2 regions of the Streptomyces sp. NPDC002788 genome follow, and region 2 is predicted to be linked to the other one. Evidence: riboswitches for the same ligand, from Rfam matches in the RefSeq annotation. Region 2 holds a riboswitch; the other holds the start of a gene.
What was found. Region 2 has a riboswitch for glycine ahead of gcvP (aminomethyl-transferring glycine dehydrogenase). Riboswitches for the same ligand answer to the same signal wherever they lie in the genome.
Positions count from the first base shown of each region.

Region 1: linked by a shared signal. The riboswitch ahead of gcvT (glycine cleavage system aminomethyltransferase GcvT) and the one ahead of gcvP (aminomethyl-transferring glycine dehydrogenase) in region 2 are both predicted to bind glycine.

Region 1 covers NZ_JBSFVB010000007.1:29,786-36,830, reverse strand. The annotation lists gene ACWD1U_RS14815 (enhanced serine sensitivity protein SseB) at 1-502, opposite strand, end outside; gene ACWD1U_RS14810 (AAA family ATPase) at 618-1,286, opposite strand; glycine riboswitch at 1,508-1,607, shown strand; glycine riboswitch at 1,608-1,731, shown strand; gene gcvT (glycine cleavage system aminomethyltransferase GcvT) at 1,806-2,927, shown strand; gene gcvH (glycine cleavage system protein GcvH) at 3,030-3,407, shown strand; gene glyA (serine hydroxymethyltransferase) at 3,422-4,684, shown strand; gene ACWD1U_RS14790 (L-serine ammonia-lyase) at 4,781-6,148, shown strand; partial or broken gene ACWD1U_RS14785 (muramidase) at 6,229-6,387, shown strand; gene ACWD1U_RS14780 (EF-hand domain-containing protein) at 6,622-6,834, opposite strand.
Region 2 covers NZ_JBSFVB010000015.1:9,079-16,123, forward strand. The annotation lists gene ACWD1U_RS26110 (DNA polymerase IV) at 102-1,574, shown strand; gene ACWD1U_RS26115 (PRC-barrel domain-containing protein) at 1,807-2,184, opposite strand; glycine riboswitch at 2,298-2,393, shown strand; gene gcvP (aminomethyl-transferring glycine dehydrogenase) at 2,571-5,456, shown strand; gene ACWD1U_RS26125 (ABC transporter ATP-binding protein) at 5,527-6,591, opposite strand; gene modB (molybdate ABC transporter permease subunit) at 6,611-7,045, opposite strand, start outside.

The DNA.
Region 1 (7,045 bases), on a different contig from region 2:
GGTCGTCCTTCCAGTCGGGCTCGAAGAGGCGGACCCGGCCGCCGCTCACGGGGCCGTCCAGCGGGGTCCGCCCGGCCCGGCACAGCTCGGCCACGGCGGGCGGCGGGAGCGGGATGCCGACGACGCCGCCCGGGTTGACGGCTATCCCCGCGTGCGGGGGCAGGCCGCGGGCGAACTCCACGGCGGGCGCGATGGTGTACGACATGTGGGAGCCGACGACCTGGTGGAACTGCTCCTCGGAGCTGAACACCGGCACGTACGCCTGGCCCTCGATCTCGATGCCGGGCAGATCGAGGGGGCCGCTCTGCGGGCCGCCGCCGCTGGGCAGCGGGACCCACACGAAGCTCCGGCCCAGCACCTCGACGATCCGCCCGCCGGCGGACGGCCCGGCACCGAGGGAGGCCGAGAGCACCTCCTCCAGCTCGTTGCCGGGCCATCCGCCGTGCGGATGGGTCTGCGTCTGCGCCGGAAAGTCCGCGGAGAATTCCGCCGGGAAGTCCATCTGCCTACCGCCTGCCTCATGCCACTGCTGTGGCTCAGAAGGCTAGCGGTTCGGGAGCCGGGGGCGGCCGGGCCGGGGACGGCCGACCCACGAACCGGGTACCCCGTCCCGGGCGTCACTCCGTGAAGGCGATGCGGTGCAAGGTGTTCGCCGCGTCGCGGTCGGCGAGGACGGCTGAGCCGCAGCCCGTGGGGAGTTCGCCGCGTTCCACCGAGCGCAGCAGGCGGGTGGTTGCCGCGCGGTGGCGGAGGAAGGCGTAGCGGGAGACGCCGCGGCCTCGGTCGCGCTGGCCGGCCAGGGCCTGCTCGGGGGTGGCGTCGAGGAGGAGCAGGTGCAAGGTGCCGCCCCTGCGGCGCGCCTCGCGGGCGAGCCAGCGGCGGACCCAGGCCTGGGTGCCGCAGTCGTGCACCACGAGTCCCTCGCCGGTGCGCAGGGCGCGGCGCAGCCCGGCGTAGTGGGCGAGGCGCACGAGCGGTCGGTACAGCGCGTAGGGCAGGAAGCGCGGCATGCGGCGCGCCCAGCGGTCGCGGGTGTCCTGGGAGTCGATGCGCCGGCCCGGCACCGTGCGCCGCATCAGCGTGGACTTGCCGCTGCCGGGCAGGCCGGTGACCACGACGAGGTCGTGGGGGGCGAACAGCAGCGCGTGCGGGCTGCGGCCGGCGCGCTCGCGCAGATCGCGGACGACCGGCGCCGGCACCGGGCCGCAGACCGCCCGGGCCGGAACGGCCGGCTGCTCGGGCAGCGCCATGCCCGTGGTCGTGGCGTACGCCCTGGTCCTGTTCACCGTGATCGTCCTCCCCTGGGGCCAGGTACGGAGTCCCATCCCCGCCGAGTGTAAAGAGAAGGTAACGGCGCAGGCCCCTCATTTCCGTTCTTGTCCTGCAACAGGGCTGCTACAGGTCGCCGTGTCCGGCGCGCGGGACTCCGCACTTGCTGTGAAAGGTCCCCCTGCCGCGCCGGAAGGATGCGTGCAATGATGTGCGCGCCAACTGCATACCGGCCGTTTGAATCCGCGCGGGAGAGTTCCCAGCACCGCTGACGCTGGGGCGCCGAAGGAGCAAGTCCCTCCCTTGAATCTCTCAGGCCCCGTTACCGCGCGGGCGAGGCACATCTGAAAAGCGGGCCACCTCCCGTCGTCGAGACGACGGGCGTGGCCCCACCCAAGGTGCAAGCCATCGACCTGCGCGGTCATGGCGAACCTCTCAGGTTCCGATGACAGATGGGGAGGAACGCCCTCGCCCTCCCCCACGCTCGAATGAACTCGCGTGGGAGGTGCCGCCATTGCCCTTGGAGACGACCGACCGTGAGCAGTACAGGAGAACTCCGCCGCACCGCGCTCGATGCCCTGCATCGTTCGCTCGGCGCGACGATGACCGACTTCGCCGGCTGGGACATGCCCCTGCGCTACGGCTCCGAGCGCGACGAGCACACCGCCGTACGCACGAAGGCCGGGCTCTTCGACCTCTCCCACATGGGCGAGATCACCGTCACCGGCCCGCAGGCCGCCGCCCTGCTCGACTTCGCCCTGGTGGGCAACATCGGCGGCGTCAAGCCGGGCCGCGCCCGCTACACCATGATCTGCCGGGCCGACGGCGGCATCCTCGACGACCTGATCGTCTACCGGCTGGGCGAGGCCGAGTACATGGTGGTCGCCAACGCCTCCAACGCCCAGGTGGTCCTGGACGCGCTGGCGGAGCGCGTGGCCGGCTTCGACGCCGAGGTGCGTGACGACCGGGACGCCTACGCGCTGATCGCCGTACAGGGCCCGGAGTCCCCCGGGATCCTGAAGTCCCTCACCGACGCCGACCTCGACGGGTTGAAGTACTACGCCGGTCTGCCCGGCACGGTCGGCGGGGTCCCGGCCCTGATCGCCCGTACGGGCTACACCGGTGAGGACGGCTTCGAGCTGTTCGTGAAGCCGGAGCACGCCGTCGAGCTGTGGCAGGCCCTGACCAAGGCGGGCGAGGGCGCCGGCCTGGTCGCGTGCGGGCTGTCCTGCCGCGACACGCTGCGCCTCGAGGCGGGCATGCCGCTGTACGGGCACGAGCTGAGCACCTCGCTCACGCCCTTCGACGCCGGTCTCGGCCGGGTGGTGAAGTTCGAGAAGGAGGGCGACTTCGTGGGGCGCGAGGCCCTGCGCGAGGCAGCCGCCCGGGCCGAGCAGAACCCGCCGCGCGTCCTGGTCGGGCTCGTCGCCGAGGGCCGCCGGGTCCCCCGCGCCGGGTACGCGGTCGTCTCCGCCGGCGAGGTGATCGGCGAGGTCACCTCCGGCGCCCCCTCCCCCACCCTGGGCAGGCCGATCGCCATGGCCTACGTCGACGCCTCGCACGCCGCGCCCGGCACGCCCGGCGTGGGCGTGGACATCCGGGGCAGTCACGAGCCGTACGAGGTCGTGGCGCTGCCGTTCTACAAGCGGCAGAAGTAGACACTGGCGAGGGGTCGCGGCAAGCGACCCCGTCGCCCGTCGTCCCGGCTCACCAGCAGTCCCCCTTCAGAGCACTCCCGCGCGTACAGGAGAATTCAGGCCATGAGCAACCCCCAGCAGCTGCGCTACAGCAAGGAGCACGAGTGGCTGTCGGCCGCCGAGGACGGCGTGTCGACGGTCGGTATCACGGAGCACGCGGCGAACGCGCTCGGCGATGTCGTGTTCGTCCAGCTCCCCGAGGTCGGTGACACGGTGTCCGCCGGCGAGACCTGCGGCGAGCTGGAGTCGACCAAGTCGGTGTCCGACCTGTACTCCCCGGTCTCCGGTGAGGTCACCGAGGTCAACGAGGACGTCGTGAACGACCCGTCGCTGGTGAACTCGGCCCCCTTCGAGGGCGGCTGGCTGTTCAAGGTGCGGGTCGCGGACGAGCCGGGCGACCTGCTCTCCGCCGACGAGTACACCGCGTTCTCCGCCGGCTGAGGAGTCGTAGCCGAATGTCCGTCCTGAACACACCCCTGCACGAGCTCGACCCGGCCGTCGCCGCCGCGGTCGACGCCGAGCTGCAGCGCCAGCAGTCCACGCTCGAGATGATCGCCTCGGAGAACTTCGCGCCGGTCGCGGTCATGGAGGCGCAGGGCTCGGTCCTCACCAACAAGTACGCCGAGGGCTACCCGGGCCGCCGCTACTACGGCGGCTGCGAGCACGTCGACGTGGTCGAGCAGATCGCGATCGACCGCGTCAAGGAGCTGTTCGGCGCCGAGCACGCCAACGTGCAGCCGCACTCCGGCGCCCAGGCCAACGCGGCCGCGATGTTCGCGCTGCTCAAGCCGGGCGACACCATCATGGGGCTGAACCTCGCCCACGGCGGGCACCTGACCCACGGCATGAAGATCAACTTCTCCGGCAAGCTCTACGACGTCGTCGCCTACCACGTGGGCGAGGACGGCCGGGTCGACATGGCCGAGGTCGAGCGGCTCGCCAAGGAGTCGAAGCCGAAGCTGATCGTCGCGGGCTGGTCGGCCTACCCGCGGCAACTGGACTTCGCCGCGTTCCGCCGGATCGCGGACGAGGTCGGCGCGTACCTGATGGTCGACATGGCGCACTTCGCCGGTCTCGTCGCGGCCGGGCTGCACCCGAACCCGGTGCCGCACGCGCACGTGGTGACCACGACCACGCACAAGACGCTGGGCGGCCCGCGCGGTGGTGTGATCCTCTCCACGGCCGAACTCGCCAAGAAGATCAACTCCGCTGTCTTCCCCGGTCAGCAGGGTGGTCCGCTGGAGCATGTGATCGCCGCCAAGGCGGTCGCCTTCAAGGTCGCGGCCTCGCAGGACTTCAAGGAGCGCCAGCGCCGTACGCTGGAGGGCGCCCGCATCCTGGCCGAGCGTCTGGTGAAGGACGACGTGAGGGCCGTGGGCGTGGACGTCCTGTCCGGCGGCACGGACGTGCACCTGGTCCTGGTCGACCTGCGCCACTCGGAGCTGGACGGCCGGCAGGCCGAGGACCGCCTCCACGAGGTGGGCATCACGGTCAACCGCAACGCCATCCCGAACGACCCGCGTCCGCCGATGGTGACCTCGGGTCTGCGGATCGGCACGCCGGCCCTGGCCACCCGCGGGTTCCAGGCCGAGGACTTCGCGGAGGTCGCGGACGTCATCGCCGAGGCGCTGAAGCCGTCCTACGACGCGCAGGCCCTCAAGGCCCGGGTCAAGGCCCTGGCCGACAAGCACCCGCTGTACGCGGGTCTGAACAAGTAACAAGCAACACGCCGAAGAAACCCTTCGGGCGCCGTGCCGCCACGAGCGGCGCGGCGCCCACCCCCTCTGCACCACCCCCGTAGTCAGGAGTCACCCGTGGCCATCTCGGTCTTCGACCTGTTCTCGATCGGCATCGGCCCGTCCAGCTCCCACACCGTCGGCCCGATGCGGGCGGCCCGGATGTTCGGCCTGCGGCTGCGCAACGAGGAGCTGCTGGAGAGCGTTGCTTCGGTGCGGGCCGAGCTGTACGGCTCGCTCGGCGCCACCGGCCACGGCCACGGCACGCCCAAGGCGGTGCTGCTCGGCCTGGAGGGCGACTCGCCGCGCACGGTGGACGTGGAGACGGCCGACGAGCGGGTGGAGGCGATCAAGGCCGGCGGCCGGCTGAACCTGCTCGACGAACACGAGATCGCGTTCTCCTTCGACGACGACATGGTCCTGCACCGCCGCAAGGCCCTTCCTTACCACGCGAACGGCATGACCCTGTGGGCGTACGACGCCTCGGGCGCGGAGCTGCTGACCAAGACGTACTACTCGGTCGGCGGCGGCTTCGTCGTCGACGAGGACGCGGTCGGCGCGGACCGCATCAAACTCGACGACACCGTGCTGAAGTACCCCTTCCGCACCGGTGACGAGTTGCTGCGCCTCACCGAGGAGACGGGCCTGTCGATCTCCGCGCTGATGCTGGAGAACGAGCGGGCCTGGCGCACCGAGGCGGAGATCCGCGAGGGCCTGCTGGAGATCTGGCGGGTCATGGAGGCGTGCGTGGCGCGCGGCATGTCCCGTGAGGGGATCCTGCCGGGCGGCCTGAAGGTGCGCCGCCGGGCCGCCAACACCGCGCGCAAGCTCCGCTCGGAGGGCGACCCGCTGGCGCTCTCCATGGAGTGGATCACCCTCTACGCGATGGCCGTGAACGAGGAGAACGCGGCCGGGGGCCGGGTCGTCACCGCCCCGACGAACGGCGCGGCCGGCATCATCCCGGCGGTCCTGCACTACTACGTCAACTTCGTGCCGGGCGCCGACGAGGAGGGCGTGGTCCGCTTCCTGCTCGCCGCGGGCGCGATCGGCATGCTCTTCAAGGAGAACGCCTCCATCTCCGGCGCCGAGGTCGGCTGCCAGGGTGAGGTCGGCTCCGCCTGCTCGATGGCCGCGGGCGCCCTCGCCGAGGTCCTCGGCGGCTCGCCCGAGCAGGTCGAGAACGCCGCGGAGATCGGCATGGAGCACAACCTCGGCCTCACCTGCGACCCGGTCGGCGGTCTGGTCCAGATCCCGTGCATCGAACGCAACGGCATGGCAGCGGTCAAGGCCGTCACCGCCGCCCGCATGGCGATGCGCGGCGACGGCTCCCACAAGGTGTCCCTGGACAAGGTCATCAAGACGATGAAGGACACGGGCGCGGACATGTCGGTGAAATACAAGGAGACGGCCCGGGGCGGGCTGGCGGTGAACATCATCGAGTGCTGACGACGGCTGCGACGGCTGTCCTGGTGCGGCCGCGGCCGGACATCGTGCTACCGCACCGCGCTCGGCCTGCCGCTCGGCCGGCCGGCCAGACGACACGGGCACGGGACGCCGGGCTGGTCGTCGGCTTCTCCCACTTCCTGTGGCCCGGCGACCTCACCGCCCAGGCCGAGCACTTCGTCGCCGAGGCACCGGACCGGGCGGGCGACATCCTCGCCGTCGACCGGGAGACGACCGGCGACTTTCGCGGCCAGGGTCGACCTCCGGGTCCGCTGGGCTGTTCCGAGGCCGTGTCCGGCGCGAAGGGGTCCTCAAGTTCCCGGCGCAGGACCTCCGCCGCCCCCTCCGCCACCGCCCGGGCCGGCGCCGGCGTCCGCACCGCACGCCGGGCACGGCCTGAGCCTGGCGCGCCGGACATGACGAGGGGCCCGGTCCGTCGGCGGACGGACCGGGCCCCACACCGGGACAGGCCCGGATCACTTGTTCAGGTAGGCCCAGAACTCGTCGAAGCTCAGCTTCTTGTCGCCGTCGAGGTCGCGGGACTTGATGACGACCTCGGCGACCGACTCGGTGACGTTCCAGTCGCCCGACCCGGCCAGGGCGGCCTTGAACTCGGCAGCGGTGATGTATCCGTCACCGTCCGTATCGATCCGCTCGAACTGCTTGCGTGCTTCCTCGATGTCCGCCACCGATCCGCCCCTCATCTCGTGCTGTACGTCGTACTGACGCAGGTCAGATTAACCGGCCGTGCGCGCCTCCAGCGCGGCGACCACCCGGGTGAACTCCCGCGGTACGCCGCCTCGGGTTCGGTGCACTTGAAGCCGCCGGGAGAACCACGGGGACGCCCCGGCGGGTGCGTCGTGACCGCGGTCGGCCGCAAAGACGCCCTTGCGCATCTCG
Region 2 (7,045 bases):
CGGCATGCGGGCGTTTCCGCGCCGGGGTGGAAGCGGTTGCCCCGGCCCGGTTCGGGTGGTCGGGCGGGGCGCTGTCAGTGGTGTAGGGCAGCATCGGAGATGTGAGAACCGCGCCCACGATCCTGCATCTCGACATGGATGCCTTCTTCGCCTCGGTGGAGCAGGCGTCCAAGCCGAGTCTGCGCGGAAAGCCCGTGGTCGTCGGTGGGCTCGGGCCGCGGGGTGTGGTGGCGACCGCGTCGTACGAGGCGCGGGTCTTCGGCGTGCACTCGGCGATGCCCATGGGGCAGGCCCGGCGGCTGGCGCCCAACGCCGCCTATCTCGTGCCGCGCTTCACCTTCTACCGGGCGATCAGCGAGCGGGTGATGGAGCTGCTGCGGGCGCTGTCGCCGCTGGTCGAGCCGCTGAGCCTGGACGAGGCGTTCGTGGACCTGGAGGCCGGAGGAAAGGCCTGGGACGAGCAGTCGGCGCGGCTGGTCGGGGCGCAGCTGCGCGCGGACATCCGGGCTATCACGGGGCTCACGGGGTCGGTGGGGCTCGCCGCCTCCAAGATGCTCGCGAAGATCGCCTCGGAGCAGGCCAAGCCGGACGGCCTGGTGGTGATCGAGCCGGGGACCGAGCGGGCGATGCTCGGGCCGATGCCGGTGCGGACCCTGCCGGGGGTGGGGCCGGCGACGGGCGACCATCTGCGGCGGGCCGGGATCACCACGGTCGAGGAGATCGCCGAGGCGGGGGAGGACGAGCTGGTCCGGCTGCTCGGGAAGGCACACGGGCACGGTCTCTACGCCATGGCGCTGGCGCGGGACGACCGGCCCGTGGTCGCGGAGCGGGAGGCGAAGTCGGTGTCGGTCGAGGACACCTACGACGTGGACATCCACGACCGGGTGCGGGTCGGGCTTGAGGTGCAGCGGCTCGCCGACCGGTGCGTGCGGCGGCTGCGCGGCGCCGGGCTGTCCGGGCGGACCATCGTGCTGAAGGTGCGGCGCTACGACTTCTCGACGCTCACCCGGTCCGAGACGCTGCGCGGCCCCACGGACGACCCCGCGGTGATCCGTGAGGCGGCGGCCAGGCTGCTGGACTCGGTCGACACGACGGGCGGGGTGCGGCTGCTCGGGGTGGGCGTCAGCGGGCTCGCCGACTACACGCAGGAGGACCTGTTCGCGCAGGCGGCCGGCGAGCGGGCGGTCGCAGAAGATCCAGCCGAGGAGAACGCCGAGGCGCCGGTCGAGGAGCAGCCGGTGCCCGCCGAGCGGCGATGGCCCGCGGGGCACGACGTGCGCCACGCCGAGTTCGGGCACGGGTGGGTGCAGGGCAGTGGCCTGGGGCGGGTCACCGTGCGGTTCGAGACGCCCGGCTCGGGGCCGGGACGTGTGCGGACCTTTCCGATCGGCGATCCCGCGCTGGAGCCGGCGGATCCCTTACCGCTGGTGTTACGAAGACCCGAGGGCGGGGGGCACGGCGGTTCCGCAGAGGCGCAGGGCAGGGGCGGGCCGGGTGCTGCTCCCGGTCCCGCGGGCACACCGGCGGGGATCTCCTCGGCCGCGGACACAGCGTCCGGGTTCTCTTCGGCGTAGAGCTCGTGCGCCGGAAGGGCATCACAGCGCGGGAACGCCAACGCCACCCCCACGTCGGCGGTGGTGACCGCCGGGGCCACCGTCGAGGGCGCGGGGTTGGACGCCGGTCCTCTTGCCTATCGCGGCCGAGGTGTGCGGACGGAGCCGCCTGCGAAGGTGACTCCTCCGTGCCGGAGCAGCGGTGTCGCTCCTGCGGCGTCCGGGGCACAGCGGACGGCTACGGGGCCTGGGCTCAGGTCGTCGTCTCGTCCTTGCCGGCGAGCCGGCCGAAGTCGTGCTCCGGAAGCGGGGGCGGGGCGGCGACGTCGAGGCCGTAGTGGTGGTAGAGCTGGAGTTCCTGCTCCGGTGAGAGGTGGCGGCCCACGCCGAAGTCGGGGGCGTCCTTGATGAGGGCGCGGTCGAAGGGGACGCGCAGGGCGCCTTCGATCAGTTCACTGGGCTCCAGGGGGACGAACGCGTCCCTGCTGAACAGCCCGGTCCGTATGGCCGCCCACTCCGGTTCGCCGGTGGCGTCGTCGAGGTAGACCTCGTCGATCGTGCCGATCCTGGTTCCATTGCGGTCGAACGCCTTGCGGCCGATCAGGTGGCGCGGATCGATATCGGTACGCACGTGCCCTCCACAAGGTCGCAAGTCTTCTGTAGACACCACAAAACGGCACAACCGGGGACCCGGCCACTCGAAGGTTCGTGCGTTGACCCCGCTGGTACGCTGGCAGCGGCTGCTGACCCCGTGCGGGAGAGTCCTCCAGACAGCATCGGAGGCGCCGAAGGAGCAAATCCTCCCCGGAATCTCTCAGGCACACGTACCGCACGGACGAGGTCACTCTGGAAAGCAGGGCGGGTGCCGACGGCTTCCGCTCTCACCGACGGTGAAAACCGGAGGCCTTCGGGCGATCCGGTGAAGCTCTCAGGTTGAGATGACAGAGGGGGAGGCCGTCCGGGTACCCGTGCCGTGGTGCCCCTCGCAGGTCGTGTCAGACCAGGAGGCCTCCGCAAATGACCGCCCATCGCATTCCGCTCTCCGAGCTCGAAGAGGCAGTCCCCTTCGAGCAGCGCCACATCGGCCCCGACCACGAGGCCCGGGCCAAGATGCTCGCGCAGGTCGGCTACGGCTCGCTGGAGGAGCTCACGGCCGCCGCGGTCCCGGCCGTGATCAAGAGCGCCGAGGCGCTGGACCTGCCGGGCGCCCGCAGCGAGGCCGAGGTGATCGCCGAGCTGCGCTCCCTCGCCGAGCGCAACCAGGTCCTCGGCTCCATGATCGGGCTCGGGTACTACGGCACGTTCACGCCGCCGGTCATCATGCGCAACGTCATGGAGAACCCGGCCTGGTACACGGCCTACACGCCGTACCAGCCGGAGATCTCGCAGGGGCGGCTCGAGGCGCTTCTGAACTTCCAGACCATGGTCGCCGACCTGACCGGGCTGCCGACCTCCGGCGCCTCCCTGCTCGACGAGGGGACAGCGGCCGCCGAGGCCATGGCGCTGTCGCGGCGTCTGGGCAAGAACAAGAGGGGCCTGTTCCTGGTCGACGCGGACGTGCTGCCGCAGACCATCGCCGTGATCCAGACCCGGGCCGAGCCGACCGGCGTCGAGGTCGTCGTCGCCGACCTCAGTGACGGCATCCCCGCCGAGATCGCCGAGCGTGAGATCAACGGCGTGCTGATCCAGTACCCGGGCGCCTCCGGAGCCGTCCGGGACATCAAGCCGGTCATCGACCGGGCGCACGAGCTCGGGGCGCTCGTCACCGTCGCCGCCGACCTGCTCGCGCTGACGATGCTGAGGTCGCCCGGGGAGCTCGGCGCCGACATCGCGGTCGGGACGACGCAGCGCTTCGGTGTGCCCATGGGCTTCGGCGGGCCGCACGCCGGCTACATGGCCGTCCAGGAGAAGATGGCGCGCAGCCTGCCCGGACGGCTCGTCGGCGTGTCCGTCGACGCGGACGGGAACAGGGCCTACCGGCTGGCGCTGCAGACGCGTGAGCAGCACATCCGCCGGGAGAAGGCCACCAGCAACATCTGCACCGCGCAGGTGCTGCTCGCCGTCATGGCCGGCATGTACGCCGTCTACCACGGGCCGGAGGGCCTGAAGGGCGTCGCGCAGCGCACCCACCGGTACGCCACGGTCCTCGCCGCCGGTCTCGCGAACGGCGGTGTCGAGGTCGTGCACGAGGCCTACTTCGACACCGTCACGGTGCGCGTGGAGGGCCGGGCCGCCGAGGTCGTGGCCGCCGCGCGGGACAACGGGGTCAACCTGCGTCTCGTCGACGCCGACCACGTCTCCATCGCCTGCGACGAGACCACCACCCGGGCCCAGCTGCGTGCCGTATGGGCCGCCTTCGGTGTCGAGGGTGTCGTCGAGGCACTGGATGCCGCCGCGGAGGACGGGCTTCCCGTTGATCTTCTGCGCACCGACGAGTACCTGACGCACCCCGTCTTCCACCAGCACCGCTCCGAGACCGCCATGCTGCGCTACCTGCGCCGGCTGGCCGACCGGGACTACGCGCTCGACCGCGGCATGATCCCGCTGGGCTCCTGCACCATGAAGCTCAACGCGACCACGGAGATGGAGCCGGTCACCTGGCCCGAGTTCGGGCAGCTGCACCCCTTCGCGCCCGCTGAGCAGGCCGCGGGCTACCTCACCCTCATCCACGAGCTGGAGGACCGCCTCGCCGAGGTCACCGGCTACGACAAGGTCTCCCTCCAGCCCAACGCCGGGTCGCAGGGCGAGCTGGCCGGTCTGCTCGCCGTGCGCGGGTACCACCGGGCCAACGGCGACGCGCAGCGCACCGTGTGTCTGATCCCCTCGTCCGCGCACGGCACCAACGCCGCCAGCGCGGTGATGGCGGGCATGAGGGTCGTCGTCGTGAAGACCGCGGAGGACGGCGAGATCGACGTCGAGGACCTGCGGGCGAAGATCGAGCAGCACCGCGACGAGCTGGCCGTGCTGATGATCACCTACCCGTCCACCCACGGTGTGTTCGAGGAGCACGTCGCCGACATCTGCGCCCAGGTGCACGAGGCGGGCGGTCAGGTCTACGTCGACGGGGCCAACCTCAACGCGCTCGTGGGACTCGCCAAGCCGGGGCACTTCGGCGGGGACGTCTCGCACCTGAACCTGCACAAGACCTTCTGCATCCCGCACGGCGGCGGCGGTCCCGGCGTGGGCCCGGTGGCGGTGCGGGAGCACCTCGCGCCCTACCTGCCGAACCACCCGTTGCAGCCCGAGGCCGGCCCGGAGACCGGCGTCGGTCCCATCTCCGCGGCGCCGTGGGGTTCCGCCGGCATCCTGCCGATCTCGTGGGCGTACGTCCGGCTCATGGGCGGCGAGGGGCTGAAGCGGGCCACGCAGGTGGCGGTGCTCAGCGCCAACTACATCGCCAAGCGGCTGGAGCCGCACTACCCGGTGCTCTACACCGGCCCGGGCGGACTCGTGGCGCACGAGTGCATCATCGACCTGCGGCCGCTGACCAAGGCGACCGGGGTGAGCGTCGACGACGTGGCCAAGCGGCTGATCGATTACGGCTTCCACGCGCCGACGATGTCGTTCCCGGTGGCCGGGACGCTGATGATCGAGCCGACCGAGTCGGAGGACCTGGCCGAGCTGGACCGTTTCTGCGATGCGATGATCGCCGTTCGCGCGGAGATCGAGAAGGTCGGTTCCGGCGAGTGGCCCGCCGACGACAACCCGCTGCGCGGCGCCCCGCACACCGCCGGCGCGCTCGCCGGGGAGTGGGAGCACGCCTACAGCCGAGAGGACGCCGTCTTCCCGGCCGGGGTGTCGGCCGCCGACAAGTACTGGCCGCCGGTGCGCCGCATCGACCAGGCCTTCGGCGACCGGAACCTCGTCTGCTCCTGCCCGCCGCTGGACGCCTACGAGGACTGATCGACCGACCGGTCAGGGGGAGGGGCTCCGCTGTGCGGGGCCCCTCCCGTTCATTCCACGGCGAGCGGCGTCAGGCCGGGTACGCGTGCGTCTGCGTCGCCTTGACCGTCGCCCACACCGGTGCCCCGGGGTGCAGGTCGAGTTCCGCCGCGGCGACGGTGGTCAGGTCGGCGGTCAGGGGGAGTTCGCCGGTGAGGTCGGCGCGGATCTGGTCGCTGTGCGTCTCCAGGCCGGCGACCTCGCAGTGCCACAGGTTGCGGGCGCTGGAGCCGGCCGGGCGCTCCCGGTACAGCGTCACCGCGCTCGGCGGGAACGCCACGAAGACGGGACCGGAGAGCTCCTCGGTGGTGGTGATGGCGGGGCCCGTGGAGAGCCGGACGGTGTGGCCCTCGGCCTGCCCCCGGTAGAGGTTGAGGCCGACCAGCCGGGCGATGTAGTCCGTACGCGGATGGCGGGCGATGCCCGCGGGTGTGCCCTCCTGGACGACCTGACCGTGCTCGACGACGACCAGGCGGTCGGCCAGCACCATGGCGTCCAGCGGGTCGTGCGTGACCAGGACGGCCACGGCCTCGAACTCCGCCAGGTGTCGTCGGAGCTGGGCACGTACCTCCAGTCGGGTACGGGCGTCGAGGGCGGCAAGGGGTTCGTCCAGGAGCAGCAGCCGGGGCCGGGTCGCCAGGGCCCGGGCCAGGGCCACGCGCTGGGCCTGACCGCCGGAGAGGCGGCGGGGTTTGGCGCCGGCGTGGTCGGCCAGGCCCATGCGGTCCAGCCACTCGGCGGCCTGGGCACGGGCCTCGGCCTTGCCGGCGCCGCGGCAGCGTGGCCCGAAGGCGACATTGTCCAGGGCGGTCAGATGCGGGAACAGCAGGTAGTCCTGGAAGACGACACCGACCGGGCGGGCCTCGGGCGGGGTGCCGTCCAGCCCGGTGCCGTCCAGACGCAGATGGCCCGCGGAGAGGGGGACGAGCCCGGCGAGTGCGCGTAGGGCGGTGGTCTTGCCGGCGCCGTTCGGGCCGAGGAGGGCGACGACCTCCCCGGGGGCGGCGGTGAGGGCGACGTCGAGACGGAAGGAGCCGCGGTCCACGACGAGGTGGGCGTCGAGCCCCTCGGTCGTCGGGTCGTCGAGGTGGGTCATCAGGGCGTCGTCCAAAGTGTCAGGAGGCTGTCATCCACCGGTCGCGCAGGGCGGCCAGTACCGCGATGGACACGGCCAGCAGCACCAGGCTGAGGGCGATCGCCGCCGCCGGGTCGTTCTGCAGGGCGAGGTAGACCGCGAGCGGCATGGTCTGTGTACGGCCCGGGAAGTTGCCGGCGAAGGTGATGGTCGCGCCGAACTCCCCGAGGGCCCGGGCCCAGGCCAGTACGGCTCCGGCCGCGATGCCCGGCGCGATCAGCGGCAGGGTGACCCGGCGGAACGCGGTGAGGCGGGAGGCGCCCAGGGTGGCGGCCGCCTCCTCGTAGCGCGGGTCGGCGGCCCGCAGGGTGCCCTCCACGCTGATGACGAGGAACGGCATCGCCACGAACGTCTCCGCGAGGACGACACCCGTCGTGGTGAACGGCAGGGTGATCCCGAACCAGGAGTCGAGCCA